3 regions of the Hydrogenophaga sp. UC242_53 genome follow, and region 3 is predicted to be linked to each of the others. Evidence: predicted binding sites of a transcription regulator. Region 3 holds the regulator's gene; each other region holds the start of a gene.
What was found. The regulator sigma-54, encoded in region 3, starts transcription at its own class of promoters, with help from an activator protein. The targets are predictions, from matches to a motif close to TGGCANGNAANCTGCTTT.
Positions count from the first base shown of each region.

Region 1 (4,871 bases), 350 kb from region 3:
AGGTCGTTCTCCAGTCCCTTGTCGAAGGCGTTGGCCGAGACGATGGCCATCGGCACCGCACCCCAGCCGCGCGCGCGCAGGCGGCGCAGCGTCTCCCAGCCGTCGATGCCGGGCATCGCCAGGTCCATGAAGACCGCGTGCGGCGCGCCGGGCTCGCCGGGCTGCAGGCCGTCGAGCAGGGCCAGTGCGTCGTGGCCGCTGGTGGCGAGCATCACCTCGAAACCCAGGGGCGCGAGCCAGCGCGCGAGCAGTTCGCGGTCCGCCTCTTCGTTGTCCACCACCAGCACGCGGCGGCGCGCGCCCTGGTAGCCGGCGTGTTGCGGCACCGCGGTGGGCGCGGGCAGCTGCACGCCGTGCAGCTCGGGCAGGAACAGGCGCACGGTGAACACCGAGCCCTGGCCCGGGGTGCTGCGCACCGTCATCTCGCCGCCCATGAGGTCGGCGAGCATCTTGGCGATGGTCAGGCCCAGGCCGGTGCCGGTGGCCGCGCCGTGGGCGGCCGCCTCGCCCTGCCCGCGCGCGAAGGGCTCGAACACGCGGTCCAGGTCCTGCGGGTTCATGCCGGGCCCGGTGTCGTGCACCTCGAACTGCGCCATCTCGCGCGCGTGCGCGACCCGCAGCCGCACCTCGCCGCTGCGGGTGAACTTCACCGCGTTGCCCAGCAGGTTGATGAGGATCTGGCGCAGGCGCTTCTCGTCGGCGCGCACGGTGTCGGGCAGGCGGCTGCCGGTGTCGAACGAGAAGCGCAGGCCCTTGGCCGCCGCCTGCAGCTCGAACATGCTGGCGACCTCGCGCATGGCGTCGGCAAACGCCATGGGCCGCACGTCGAGCGCGAGCTTGCCGGACTCGATGCGCGCGATGTCCAGCGTGCCTTCGATCAGCGAGAGCAGGTGCTCGCCGCCGCGGTGGATCACGCGGATGGCCTGCGCGCGGTGCGGCGCCACGCCGGTGTCCTCCTGCAGCAGCTGCGCGTAACCCAGGATGCTGTTGAGCGGCGTGCGCAGCTCGTGGCTGATGGTGGAGATGTAGCGCGTCTTGGCCTGGTTGGCCTGCTCGGCCGCGCGGCGCGCCTGCTGCAGCGCCTCGTCGGTGCGCTGGTGCGACTCGATCTCCTGCATCAGCAGGCGCGTCTGCCGGTTGGATTCTTCCTGCGCCACCTCACGGCTCTTGTGCGCGAGCACCAGCCACCAGGCCACGGTGGCGGCGATGAGCAGCAGCACCGCGTACACGCGCACGAAGCCCGAGCGCAGCGCGGCGTCGAGCAGCGAGGTGTTGGCCGCCACGCCCAGGCCCTGGGCCAGGCCTTCCACCTCCTGCCGGTAGAGCAGGCCCAGCACGGCCGCGAGCACCGGCGCCACGATCATCATGAGCAGCAGGTAGTGCGCCAGGCCCGCTTCCAGGTAAGGCCACACGCGGCGCGGCAGCACGCGGCGCAGGGCGCCCATCCACTGCTCGGAGAGGCGCGCGTGCGGCTTGCAGAGGTCGCCGCAGCGCGCGTCGAGCGTGCAGCACAGCGAACAGATGTGGCCCTGGTACGCAGGACAGTGCGCCATGTCCGGCGCTTCGTACTCGCGTTCACAGATCACACAGGTTTGGACAACACCCCCCGCGCCGCCTGCGGCGTCACCCCCCTGAAGGGGGGCCGCACTGGCGGCCTGGCGGAGCCAGATCCGCGGTGCGCCTGGCGGCACCTCTCCACCGCTTCTGGCGATGTAGTAACGCCCCTGGGTCAACCACGCGATCACCGGTGCGGTGATGAGCGCCGTCACCATCGCGATCACCGCCGAGAACGCCTGCGCCGTTGGCCCCAGCAGGCCCATGTGGGCCACGATGGACAGCGCCGAGGCCAGGCCCATGGCGCCCACGCCGACAGGGTTGATGTCGTACAGGTAGGCGCGCTTGAACTCGATGCCCTTGGGCGACCAGCCCAGCGGCTTGTTGATCACGAGATCGGCGACCACCGCCATGATCCAGGCGATGGCGATGTTGGAGTACAGGCCCAGCACCTCGCCCAGCGCCTGGAACACGTTCATCTCCATCAGCATGAAGGCGATCAGCGTGTTGAACACCACCCACACCACGCGGCCCGGGTGGCTGTGCGTGATGCGCGAGAAAAAATTGCTCCAAGCCAGCGAGCCCGCGTAGGCGTTGGTGACGTTGATCTTGAGCTGCGAGACCACCACGAACAGCGCCGTGGCCGCCACCGCCCAGCCGTAGTCGGCGAACACGAACTCGTAGGCCGCGAGGTACATCTGGTTGGGGTCCACCGCGCGCTCGGGCGGCACCATGTGGCTGATGGCCAAGTAGGCCAGCAGCGCGCCGCCCAGCATCTTGACCACGCCCAGCACCACCCAGCCGGGCCCCCCGGCGAGCACGCCCAGCCACCAGCGCAGCGCGTGGCCGGGCTCCTTCGCGGGCATGAAGCGCAGGTAGTCGGCCTGCTCGCCCATCTGCGTGATGAGCGCGATGCCCACCGTGAGCGCCGCACCAAACAGGTGCCAGTCGAACACCGCGCCCGCACCAGATTCGCCCCCGTACCGCACCACGTTGGTGAAGGTCTCGGGCGCCATCCAGGCCACCGCCCCAAAAGGCACCACCATCATCACGACCCACAGCGGCTGGGTCCAGACCTGGAAGCGGCTGATGACCGAGACGCCGTGCGTCACGAGGGGGATGACCACCAGCGCGCAGATCAGGTAGCCCCAGGCGGGCGGGATGTCGAGCGCGAGTTCGAGCGCGTAGGCCATCACCGCCGCTTCGAGCGCGAAGAAGATGAAGGTGAAGGACGCGTAGATCAGCGAGGTGATGGTCGAGCCGATGTAGCCGAAGCCCGCGCCGCGCGTGAGCAGGTCCATGTCCACCCCATGGCGCGCGGCGTAGACGCTGATGGGCAGGCCGCCCAGGAAGATGATGAGGCCGGTGCAGAGGATCGCCAGCGCGGCGTTGACGAAGCCGTACTGCACCAGCAGCGTGGCACCCACGGCCTCGAGGATCAGGAAGGAGGCGGCACCGAACGCGGTGTTGGCCACCCGCCACTCGCTCCATTTGCGGAAACGCTGCGGCGTGTAGCGCAGCGCGTAGTCCTCCATGGTCTCGCTGCCGACCCAGCTGTTGTAGTCGCGGCGCACCTTGATGATGCGCTGCGGCGCGTCCTGCCCGGCCGGCGGCGGGGCGCTGGCGGGCGGGGAAGGCGGTGGGGGCACGGCGGGGTTCACACCGGGATTTCGCAGCTTTCATGCCACGCCGGGCCTGGGGCACGGGAATTGCTGATTCCAGGGCAACTTGTATGCTCAGGCTCCCTTGACGATCGCGCACCACCATGGAACTCACGCCCCGAGAGAAAGACAAGCTGCTGATCTTCACCGCCGCCTTGCTGGCCGAGCGGCGCAAGGCGCGCGGCCTCAAGCTCAACTACCCCGAATCGGTGGCGCTGATCAGCGCGGCCGTGATGGAGGGCGCGCGCGACGGCAAGACCGTGGCTCAGCTGATGAGCGAAGGCCGCAGCGTGCTCACCCGCGCCGACGTGATGGACGGCATCGCCGAGATGATCCCGGACATCCAGGTGGAAGCCACCTTCCCCGACGGCACCAAACTCGTCACGGTGCACCAGCCGATCGTGTGACCCCATTCAGGATTCAGGAGACCCCATGACTTTCGCCTTCTTCCTCAAGCGCGCCCTGCCCGCCCTCACCCTCGCCGCCCTGTCGTTCTCCGCCGCCGCCCATGTGGGCGATGCGCACGACCACGGCGGTTTCCTCACCGGTTTCCTGCACCCCATCACCGGGCTGGACCACCTCGCCGCCATGCTGGCCGTGGGCGTGTGGAGCGCCATGACCACGAAACGCCTGTGGGTCGCACCGGTGTCGTTCGCCGCCCTGCTGCTGGCCGGCGCGCTGATGGCGCAGGCGGGCGTGGCCTTCCCCGCCATCGAGCCGATGATCGCGGCCTCCATGCTGGTGGTGGGCCTGCTGCTGGCCGCGCAGGTGAAACTGCCCGAGGCGGCGGGCGCGGTGCTGGTGGGGGCCTTCGCGCTGTTCCACGGCGCGGCGCACGGACAGGAGCTGGCCGATGGCGCGGCCCTGGCCGGCATGGTGCTGGGCACGGCCGTGCTGCACGCGGTGGGCATCGGCATGGGCCTGGGCCTGAAGCGCGCCAACCACTGGCTGCCGCGCGTGGCCGGCGGCGTGGTGGCGCTGATGGGCCTGAACATGGGCTGGTCCCTGCTGGCGGGCTGAAGCCATGATCCCCGGCGAACTCTTCACCGACGCGGGCGAGCACCCGCTCAACCCCGGCCGGCGCACGATCACCCTGGTGGTGAAGAACGGCGCCGACCGCCCGATCCAGGTCGGCTCGCACTACCACTTCGCCGAGACCAACGGCGCGCTCGACTTCGACCGCGCCGCCGCGCGCGGCATGCGGCTGAACATCGCCAGCGGCACCGCCGTGCGGTTCGAGCCCGGCCAGCAGCGCACCGTCGAGCTGGTGGACTACGCGGGCGACCGCATCGTGTACGGCTTTCGTGGCCTGACCCAAAGCGCCCTCTGAAAGACAGCCCATGGCAAGCATCCCCCGCAGCGCCTATGCCGACATGTTCGGCCCCACCGTCGGCGACCGCCTGCGCCTGGCCGACACCGGCCTGGTGATCGAGATCGAGAAGGACTACACCCTGGCCGCCGGTGGTTACGGGGAGGAAGTGAAGTTCGGCGGCGGCAAGACCATCCGCGACGGCATGGCGCAAAGCCTGCGCACCCGCGCCGAAGGGTCGGTGGACACGGTGATGACCAACGCGGTGATCATCGACCACTGGGGCATCGTCAAGGCCGACATCGGCTTGAAGGGCGGGCGCATCGTCGCCATCGGCAAGGCCGGCA
Region 1 is NZ_CP170552.1:3,364,009-3,368,879, forward strand. Features, by position in the region: gene ACFJI0_RS16920 (ATP-binding protein) at 1-3,215, opposite strand, end outside; gene ACFJI0_RS16925 (urease subunit gamma) at 3,320-3,622, shown strand; gene ACFJI0_RS16930 (HupE/UreJ family protein) at 3,648-4,235, shown strand; gene ACFJI0_RS16935 (urease subunit beta) at 4,240-4,545, shown strand; gene ureC (urease subunit alpha) at 4,556-4,871, shown strand, end outside.
Region 1: the regulator sigma-54 is predicted to act here: its motif matches at 3,253-3,270, upstream of ACFJI0_RS16925 (urease subunit gamma).

Region 2 (4,871 bases), 1.9 Mb from region 3:
TCTGGCCGAAGCCGTTGTTGCCACCGAAGATGTCCACGAACTCGACGAAGCACAGCACCACCACCTCGCCGAAGGCAAAGGTCAACAAGGCGAAGTGCACGCCTTTGATGCGCATGAAGAGCGGCGCGGTCACCAGGGCGATCAGCGCCGAGGCCAGGCCCGCCAGCACGAAGGCGGACACGAAGCCCAGGCCCGCATCGCGGGTGAGGATGGCCGACACGTAGGCGCCGATGCCGAACAGCGCGCCGTGCGCGAGCGAGAGTTGCCCGATGCGCAGCATCAGGTTCATGCTCATGGCCAGCGTGGCGTACAGCGCCACCATGACGCCGACGTGCAGCGCGAAGCGCGATTCGCCCAGCGCCAGCGGCCAGGCCAGCAAGGCGGCGGCCACCAGCAGTTCGGCCACGCGCACGCCCACGGGGCGGCGCACCAGGGTGAGGTCGTTTCTCATCGGGATCTCCCCATCAGGCCGGCCGGGCGCACGGTCAACACCGCCATGACGATGAGGAACGAGAGCATCGTGGCGACGGTCGAGTTGTAGAAGGTTGAGGCGATCGCCTCGGTGAAGCTCAGGATCAGCGCCGCGATGACGGCACCGGGCAGACTGCCCAGGCCGCCGAGCACGACGATGATGAAGGCCTTCACCACCACGAGTTCACCCATGTGCGGGTGGATGGTGTAGACCGGTGCCATGAGGGCGCCCGCCAGGCCCGCCAGCAGGCAGCTGAGCGCGAAGGTGAGCGCCGTCATGCGCCAGGAGCGCACGCCCTGCAGGCGCGCGACCTCGCTGTCCTGCGCCACGGCGCGGATGGTGATGCCCACCCGCGTCTTCTCGATCAGCACGTAGAACGCGGCCAGGGCGAGCAGGGTGACGCCCACCACGTACAGCTGGTCCAGCGCGAGAAACACCGAGCCGATCTGCAGCGCGCCTTCCACCGGGCGCGCGACCGACAGGTCGTCGACCGTGAACACCAGCGAAATCGCCGCCTGCAGCGTGATGGCCAGGGCGAGCGACATGATCATGCCGCCCATCTCGTCGCCGGTGAAACGCCGGAACAGCACGCGCTCCAGCACGAAACCGGCCAGGCCGACGAGCAGGGCGCCGGCGATCAGCGCCGAGCCGTACGGCCAGCCGAGCAGGCCGTAGAGCACGTACATGGCGTAGGCGCCGAGCATGTAGAACTCGCCGTGGGCGAAGTTCACGACGCGCATGATGCCGAACACCAGCGTGAAGCCCAGCGCGATGAGCGCGTAGACGAACGCCGACATCAGCGCAATGATGGATATCTGTATCGCGATTTGCATGGGAAGAGCGGGCTCGAGGCCCGCGGCTGGCGCCGCAGGCGGGCGCGTTCAGCAGGGAAGAAGGAGGAGCTCGCGCCCCGGCGGCGCCACCCCTCGGTGGCGGCTGTGCGGGGCGCGCGGACTCAGCGGGCGTCGAACTTGGTGACGACCTTGCCCTTGCCGTTTTCGATCACGCCCAGGTAGGCCGGCGTGGCGATCTGGTGGTCGATGCCGTAGGTGTCCTTGCCACCCCAGACGATCTTGCCCTGGATGCCGTCGTACGTCTTGGTGGCTTCGATGGCCTTCACCACGGCGTCGGTGTCGGTGGTGGTGCCCGCCTTCTGGATCGCGCCGAACAGCAGCTTGGCCGCGTCGTAGAAATAGAAGGCGAAGTCGTCCATGGCGTTGGGGTGGTACTTCGCGTAGGCCTTGCTCAGCTTGGCGTAGGCGTCGCTGGCCGGGTCGGCCGAGAAATACACCAGGGTGCCTTCGGCGTTGTCCGCGCCAGCGGACTTCACGGTTTCGGCCACGTTGTTGCCGCCGAACTTGGTGAACGGGCCCTTGTAGCCCATTTCGCGCGCCTGGCGGATGACCAGGCCGGCCTGGGCCGGCGGCACCACGTCGAGCTCGATCAGGTCGACGCGCTTGGCCAGGATGCCCGCCAGGATGGTGCGGAAGTCGTTCTGCGAGCGCTCGAAGAACTTGGCGTCGGCGATCTCGTAGCCCGCGGCTTCATAGGCCTTCTTCTTGCCCTTCTGCGTGCTCCAGCCAGTGGCGTCGTTGGGCGAGATCACGGCCACGCGCTTGATCGCGGGGCGGTTCTGCTTGAGCCAGCCGATCAGCTGCGCGTCGTATTCGTTGGTGGTGGGCAGCACGCGGAACATGTAGCGCGTCTCGGCGTTCAGGGCCTCGGTGGTGTAGGTGTTGGAGAGCAGCACCACCTTGCTCTTTTCGGTGATCGGCTTGATCGCCAGCAGGGAGGCCGAGCCGATCGGGCCGATGATGAACTGCACCTTGTCCTGGTCGATCAGGCGGTTCACCGCCGTCACGGCGTCGGCCGCCTTGTAGTGGTCGTCGTAGGACACGATCTCCACCTTGTAGGTCTTGCCCGCCACCTTCAGGCCGCCGCTGGCGTTGATCTCCTCGGTCGCCACGCGCACACCGCCGTCGATGGCCAGGCCCCACGGCGCGCCCGGGCCGGTCATGCCGCCCAGCACACCGATCTTCAGCGTTTCCTGCGCGTGGCTGGCAGCGGCCAGGGCGGCGATGCCCAGACCCAGAACGGCCTTCTTGATGAACCCACTCATGCTTCTCGTCTCCAGGTAATGGTCCGTACAGACCAGGTTAATTGAACGAACAATTGAATTTATGGTCCGTACAATACAGGATCGTCGGCAGGCGCGCAAGCACCCCGCCGGCACCGGCGGGAAGGGTTGGGGTCTTGCGCCGGCTCCGGGAAGACACTGAGGGGATTTCGCGCGGCGGGGCGGCGAGGCGGCCAAAACCTGGCCCAGTCCTTGCTATGCTGTGCTCAGGAGAAAAAGCCCATGAGCAGACCGATGTTTGACGAAATGAACGCCTCGCCCAGCGAGGTCCGGGCCCACTATCAGAACTACGCGCGCTGGCTGGCCCAACAGCCTGAAGACGTGATGGCGGCCCGGCGCGAAGAGGCCGAAATGATCTTCCGCCGCGTGGGCATCACCTTCGCGGTGTACGGCGCCAAGGACGAGGACGGCTCCGGCACCGAGCGCCTCATCCCCTTCGACCTCATCCCGCGCATCATTCCCGCCCACGAATGGCGCAGCATGGAGGAGGGCCTGGTGCAGCGCGTGACCGCGCTCAACCGCTTCATCCACGACGTCTATCACGGCCAGGAAGTCATCAAGGCCGGCATCGTGCCGGCCGACCAGATCTTCCAGAACGCGCAGTTCCGCCCCGAGATGATGGGCGTGGACGTGCCGCACCAGATCTACTCGCACATCTCGGGCATCGACATCGTGCGCGCCCCGAATGCCGAGGGCGTGGGCGAGTACTACGTGCTCGAAGACAACCTGCGCGTGCCCAGCGGCGTGAGCTACATGCTCGAAGACCGCAAGATGATGATGCGGCTGTTCCCCGAACTCTTCGGCGAGAACCGCGTGGCCCCGGTCGCCCATTACCCCGACCTGCTGCTGGAAACCCTGCGCGCCAGCAGCCCGGCCACCACGGCCGAGCCCACGGTGGTGGTGCTCACCCCCGGCATGTACAACAGCGCGTACTTCGAGCACGCCTTCCTCGCGCAGCAGATGGGCATCGAGCTGGTCGAGGGGCAGGACCTGTTCGTCAAGGACAACTTCGTCTACATGCGCACCACGCGCGGCCCCAAGCGCGTGGACGTGATCTACCGCCGCGTGGACGACGACTTCCTCGACCCCTCGGTGTTCCGCCCCACCTCCACGCTGGGCTGCGAAGGCCTGCTGGGCGTGTACCGCAGCGGCAACGTCGCCATCTGCAACGCCGTGGGCACCGGCGTGGCGGACGACAAGTCCATCTATCCCTACGTGCCCAAGATGATCGAGTTCTACCTCGGGCAGAAACCCATCCTCAACAACGTGCCCACCTTCATGGGGCGCGAGCCCGAGGACCTCAAGTACATGATGGCCAACATGAAGGACCTCGTGGTGAAAGAGGTGCACGGCGCGGGCGGCTACGGCATGCTGGTCGGGCCCGCGTCCACGAAGGCCGAGATCGAGGACTTCCGCAAGGCCGTGGCGGCCAACCCGGGCGGCTACATCGCGCAGCCCACGCTCTCGCTCTCCACCTGCCCCACCTATGTGCAAAGCGGCGTGGCGCCGCGCCACATCGACCTGCGCCCCTTCGTGCTCAGCGGCAAGGAAGTGCAGATGGTGCCCGGGGGGCTCACCCGCGTGGCGCTCAAGGAGGGCTCGCTGGTCGTCAACTCCTCGCAGGGCGGCGGCACCAAGGACACCTGGATTCTTGAAGACTGAGGGACACACCATGCTTTCGCGCACCGCCGACCACCTTTTCTGGATGTCCCGCTACACCGAGCGCGCGGAGAACACCGCCCGCATGCTGGACGTGAACTACCAGACCTCGCTGCTGCCGCAGTCCGCAGCCGTGGCGCAGGTGGGCTGGGAAGGGCTGCTCGCCATCAGCGAGCTGCTGTATCCCTACACGCAGAAGTACGGCAAGGAAATCACGCCACGCAACGTGCTCGACTTCATGGTGCGCGACGAGTCCAACCCGTCGAGCATCTACACCTGTCTGAAGGCCGCGCGCGAGAACGCGCGGGCCGTGCGCGGAGCTCTCACCACCGAATTCTGGGAAACGCAGAACCAGACCTGGCTGGAACTCACGCGCATGCTCAAGGGCAAGAACTTCGAGCGCGACCCGGGTGAATTCTTCGAGTGGGTCAAGTTCCGCTCGCACCTCTCGCGCGGTGTGCGCATCGGCACCATGCTGCAGGACGAGGCCTTCCACTTCTACCGCATGGGCACCTTCCTGGAGCGCGCGGACAACACCGCCCGCCTGCTGGATGTGAAGTTCCACGCGGTGCACAGCGACTTCTTCGGCGCCGCCAGCGAGCT
Region 2 is NZ_CP170552.1:1,153,435-1,158,305, forward strand. Features, by position in the region: gene ACFJI0_RS05940 (branched-chain amino acid ABC transporter permease) at 1-451, opposite strand, end outside; gene ACFJI0_RS05945 (branched-chain amino acid ABC transporter permease) at 448-1,305, opposite strand; gene ACFJI0_RS05950 (ABC transporter substrate-binding protein) at 1,428-2,591, opposite strand; gene ACFJI0_RS05955 (circularly permuted type 2 ATP-grasp protein) at 2,832-4,271, shown strand; gene ACFJI0_RS05960 (alpha-E domain-containing protein) at 4,282-4,871, shown strand, end outside.
Region 2: the regulator sigma-54 is predicted to act here: its motif matches at 2,791-2,808, upstream of ACFJI0_RS05955 (circularly permuted type 2 ATP-grasp protein).

Region 3 (4,871 bases):
TTGACGACGGCGGCTTTCATCACGCGAAAGAGCATCGCGTGCCTTTCAGAGGCTTTCCCGCCCCCGGCGGGGCCGCTGGCGACCGATTGGCCGGTGCGGGTCGGGCGGGCGGGCTCGGAAATGTCGGCCAGCGCGGCGCCGGCCTGCTGCACGTCGCCCTTGGCGGCCAGATCGCCCAGCGAGAGGATGCCCACCAGGCGCTTGTCGCGGTCGAGCACGGGCAGGCGGCGGATCTGCAGTTGCTGCATCTTGGCCGCGACCTCGGCCAGGCCTTCGTCCTCGAACACCCATTCGACTTGGGCGCTCATCACGTCCTCGAGCTTGGTCTTGCCGGGCGCGAGGTCCTGGGCGACGCCGCGCACCACGATGTCGCGGTCGGTCACCATGCCGAGGATGCGCTGGCCATCGCAGACCGGCAGCGCCCCGATGTCCAGTTCTTCCATGGCCTGGGCCGCGAGCACCACGCTGTCCTGGGGCCCGAGCGTGCGCACGCCACTGGTCATCACATCTTTCACTTGCTTCATGGGAAATCTCCTGCTGCGGTTGTGGCGTTGGCCCGCCGCATGCCGGCGGGTGGGACCTTGACAGGGCAGGTGCTGTGCCCGCGGCCACCGGGAGCGGGGATTGCCCCCGGCAGGTTCGAAGGAACTTCCTGCGACCACTCTAACGAGGAGCAACGCCATGATCAACATCATCCTCTGGTTGGCGGTCGGCGGCCTGTTGGGCAGGCTGGCCAGCGTGGTCCTGTCCACGGATGGGCGCCAGGGCATCGTGCGCAATGTCGTGGCCGGCATCGTGGGCGCCGCCATCGGTGGCTGGGTGCTCTCACCCCTGATGGGGGTGGACACCCTCAACGACAGCGTCTTCAACGTGGGCGCCATGCTCGTGTCGCTGATCGGCGCCATCATCCTGCTGGCGCTCATCAACCTCTTTCGACACGAATCGATGCACTAGTCCGCGCGGGCCGTTTCGGCAAATCTTGCCGCAAGATGCGCCCTTGCGCGGGTCGGCCTGAAGGGCGTTCCGATCGACTGTGTCTGAATGTTCGGGAAGGTGCGCACCGTGTCCCTCTGTGAGGGCCTGACGGTTACGTGGTTTTGTGGGAATTTGTGTCTTCCGCGCTCGTGCGGCATGGTGGTTGCATAGGGTGTTGGTCTGAGGCGGCCGCACCTCGCGACACCGCCGACCATGCCTTACCGGAGGAGAACCGCATGATCCAGATGGACGCCCGCGCCGACCAGCGCCAGAGCCAGACCCTGTCTCCCCGCTTGCAGCACGCCGTGCGCCTGCTGCAGATGTCCTCGCTGGATTTCGGCATCGTGGTGCGCGACGTGCTGGGGCGCAATCCGTTCCTGGAAGCGGAAGAGGGCGATGACGAGGACGAGCGCGAAGGCCTGCGGGATGGTGACATCGACAGCCGATCGGGCGAAGCGGCCGGCGAGGTGTACGACGGACCGCGCGAGACCGATCTGGCGGCGCCGGCGGAGGCCGAGGTCGACCGGTCCACCGCGTCCGACAGCGACCTGTGGCTCGCCGATGGTCTGACCCCGGCCCGCCAGGGACATGACGGGGATGTGTCCGCGCTCGATTTCATGATGGAGGAAACCCCGCTCAATGCCCACCTGCACGGGCAGCTCGGCACCATGGCCCTGTCGCCGCGCGACCTCGCGCTGGCCGGTGTGGTGGTCGAGTCGCTCGACGACGACGGCTACCTGCGCACGCCCCTGAACGAACTGCGCGAGGTAGCGGACGTGGTGCCCGCAGCGACGCTGGAAGACCTGCAGATCGCGCTCAAGCTGGTGCAGTCGCTGGAGCCGGCCGGTGTGGCCGCGCGCGATGTGGCGGAATGCCTCAGCCTGCAGCTGGGCGAGATCGAATGCCCCCACGTGCGCGCGATGGCGCGCGCCATCGTCAACGACCACATGGACAGCCTGGCGGCGCGCGATGTGCCTGCCCTGGCGCGGGCGCTGGACGCCTCGGTGGGCGAGGTCGAGGCGGTGTGTGACCGCATCCGCCACCTCGACCCGCGACCGGGCTGGCGCCTGAGTTCTTCCCGGGTGAACTACATCGTGCCCGACGTGATCGTGAAGAAGGACCGGGGCGCGTGGAACGTGCGGCTCAACGCCGCGGTCGTGCCCAAGGTGCGCATCAACGAGGTGTACGCCCAGCTGTTCCAGCGCCACCGCTGCGCCGAGAACGCCGAGATGGGCGCGCACCTGCAGGAGGCGCGCTGGACGCTGCGCAACGTCGAGCAGCGCTTCTCGACCATCCTCGACGTGTCGCAGGCCATCGTGCGGCGCCAGCGCCACTTCTTCGAATACGGCAGCATGGCGATGAAGCCGCTGGGCCTGCGCGAGATCGCCGACGAGGTCGGCATCCACGAATCCACGGTTTCGCGCGTCACCAACAACAAGTACATCGCCACGCCCACCGGCGTGTACGAGCTCAAGCACTTCTTCTCGCGCGCGATGGTGAGCGCCAATGGCAAGGCCTGCTCGGGCACCGCGATCCGGGGTTTGATCCAGGACATCATCGAAGCGGAGTCGACCGATCGGCCGCTGTCGGACGCCGAGATCACGCGCCAGCTCGCCCGGCAGGGCCTGACGGTGGCGCGGCGCACCGTCACCAAGTACCGTCAGATGCTGCGCATCGAGGCCGTGGGCCGGCGCAAGCGCCATGACGGCCTGGCCGTCTCGGCCTGAGGCTCAGGCCGGCGGGGCGCGGGGCGCTTCTGGCGGCTCGCTCAGCAGCCGCAGCAGCTGTTCGGGGTTCACCGGTTTGAGCAGGTGCTGATCGAAGCCGGCCAGGCGCGCGGCCTCGCGGTCGGCGTCGCGGCCCCAGCCGGTGATGGCCACGAGGCGGATGCCCTGCGTGGTGGCATCGGCGCGCAGCGCCCGCGCCACCTGGTGGCCGTCGAGGCCGGGCATGCCGATGTCGAGCAGCGCCACGTCCGGCACCTGCGCGCGCGCCGCGCGAACCGCCGCTTCGCCATCGTGCACGACCTCGACCAAGTGCCCATGTGAGGACAGCACGGCCGACAGGCTCACCGTCAGATCGACGTTGTCGTCCGCGATCAGGAGGCGCAGCGGGCGCGAGGGCTGGGCGTGGGACGGCGCCACGGTGGGGGGCTCGTCGCGCGGTGGCTCTCGATGCAGGCGGGGCAGCCGCACCGTGAAGCACGAGCCGCGGTGCAGGCCCTCGCTGTGCATGGACAGCGAACCGTCGTGCAGCTCGATGATCTGGCGCGAGAGCGTCAGCCCCACGCCCAGCCCGGCGCTGCCGCGCTGCATGGACTGGTCCGCCTGTTCGAACAGGTCGAAGATGCGTTCCTGCATGGCGGGCTCCACGCCGATGCCGGTGTCCACCACCGTCACCTCGACCGAGGATGGCGTCGAGGTGAGCGAGAGGTCCACGCGCCCGCCGTGCGGGGTGTAGCGGCAGGCGTTGTTCAGCAGGTTGGAGAACACCTGCGTCAGCCGCACCGCGTCGCCGTTCACATACAGCGCCGCATCGGGCAGGTGCAGCGTGAGCTGCAGGCCATGCTGTTGCGCCAGCGCCTGCGCGCCTTCGGTGGCGGTGTGCAGCAGCTCGCCGATGTTCACCGGCGCCGTGTCGAGCGACAGCTTGCCGGTGCGCACCCGGGAGGCGTCCAGCAGGTCGTTGACCAGGCGCACGATGTGCTGCAGCTGGCGCTCGAGCACCGCCAGCGCCTTCTCCCGTGCCTGCGGCGACACCTGCGGCATCTGCAGCAGGGCCACCGCGCTCGTCATGGGCGAGAGGGGGTTGCGCAATTCGTGGGCGAGGGTGCGCCAGGAAGGTGTCCTTCTGGCGGTCGGCCTGGCGCAGTTCGCGTTCGACGCCCTGGCGCGTCACCATCTCGCGTTCGAGCTCGGTGGTGCGGATCTCGCACTCGGAGAGCATGCGGTTGAAGGCGTCGACCAGCACGTCCAGGTCCTTGTAGTCGGTGGCCGGTGCCCGCAGAGACCAGTTGTGGCTGCCGATCACGTCGCGCGCCACCGACGTCATCTTCTCCAGCGGCGCGGTGATGCGGCGCTGCAGGACCACGAACAGGTAGTAGGCCGCGACCAGGCTCACCGCGCTGACGGCCAGCACGATCAGCGCGAAGTCCACGAAACGCTGCCACACGCCGTGTTCGGCCTTGAGGTAGAGCATGCCGATGCGCGCGCCGTTGTGCTCGATGGGGCGGACCATCTCCAGCGACGAGCCGCTGAAGCGCGGGCCCCAGGCCTCCGATGTCAGCGGAATGCGGGCGCGCAGTTCGTTTTTCGCGGTGGTGGTGTGCGAGGCGATGAGCGCGCCGTCGCGGCCGTACACGGCGGCGGCGCGGATCTGGGGTTGCTGGCGCAGCAGATAGAGGTTTTCCCAGGCCGCCTGGGCGTCGCTCGATGCCAGCGCCGGGGCGGTGGAGCGCGCGATCAGATCGGCCTGGGTGCGCATGTCGGCGATGCCGACGCGGCGGTACACCATCAGCTCGTAGGTCAGCAAGGCGCCGGCGCTCAGCAGGATCGCCAGCAAGGTGGTGAGCATGGCCGCGCGCGTGAGTTGCTGGCGCAGCGAGGTGGGTTTCATGGTCTCCAGGGCACGTGGTGGTGAACAGCAAGCCACTTTAGCAGGCCAATTTCACGCACCGCAAGCCACACAGTCCGGCACAATTTGAGCCTGTTTCCGTCCTCCCACCCTTTCACGAGCGCGCATGGCCGAAGCTGTTCCCGAACCCCCGTCCACCATCGGGTGCGCAGCGTTTCCCCCGCAGCAGGAGGCGGGTTTGCCTTTCGAGGCCTTGTTCCTGGCCTCGCCGCTGGCCGCCATCGTCTCGCGCCTGAGCGATGGGCGCCTGCTGGCGGTCAATG
Region 3 is NZ_CP170552.1:3,018,848-3,023,718, reverse strand. Features, by position in the region: gene ACFJI0_RS15155 (YhjD/YihY/BrkB family envelope integrity protein) at 1-524, opposite strand, end outside; gene ACFJI0_RS15150 (GlsB/YeaQ/YmgE family stress response membrane protein) at 682-954, shown strand; gene rpoN (RNA polymerase factor sigma-54) at 1,212-2,702, shown strand; gene ACFJI0_RS15140 (ATP-binding protein) at 2,706-3,770, opposite strand; partial or broken gene ACFJI0_RS15135 (CHASE sensor domain-containing protein) at 4,222-4,458, opposite strand; partial or broken gene ACFJI0_RS15130 (PAS domain-containing protein) at 4,715-4,871, shown strand, end outside.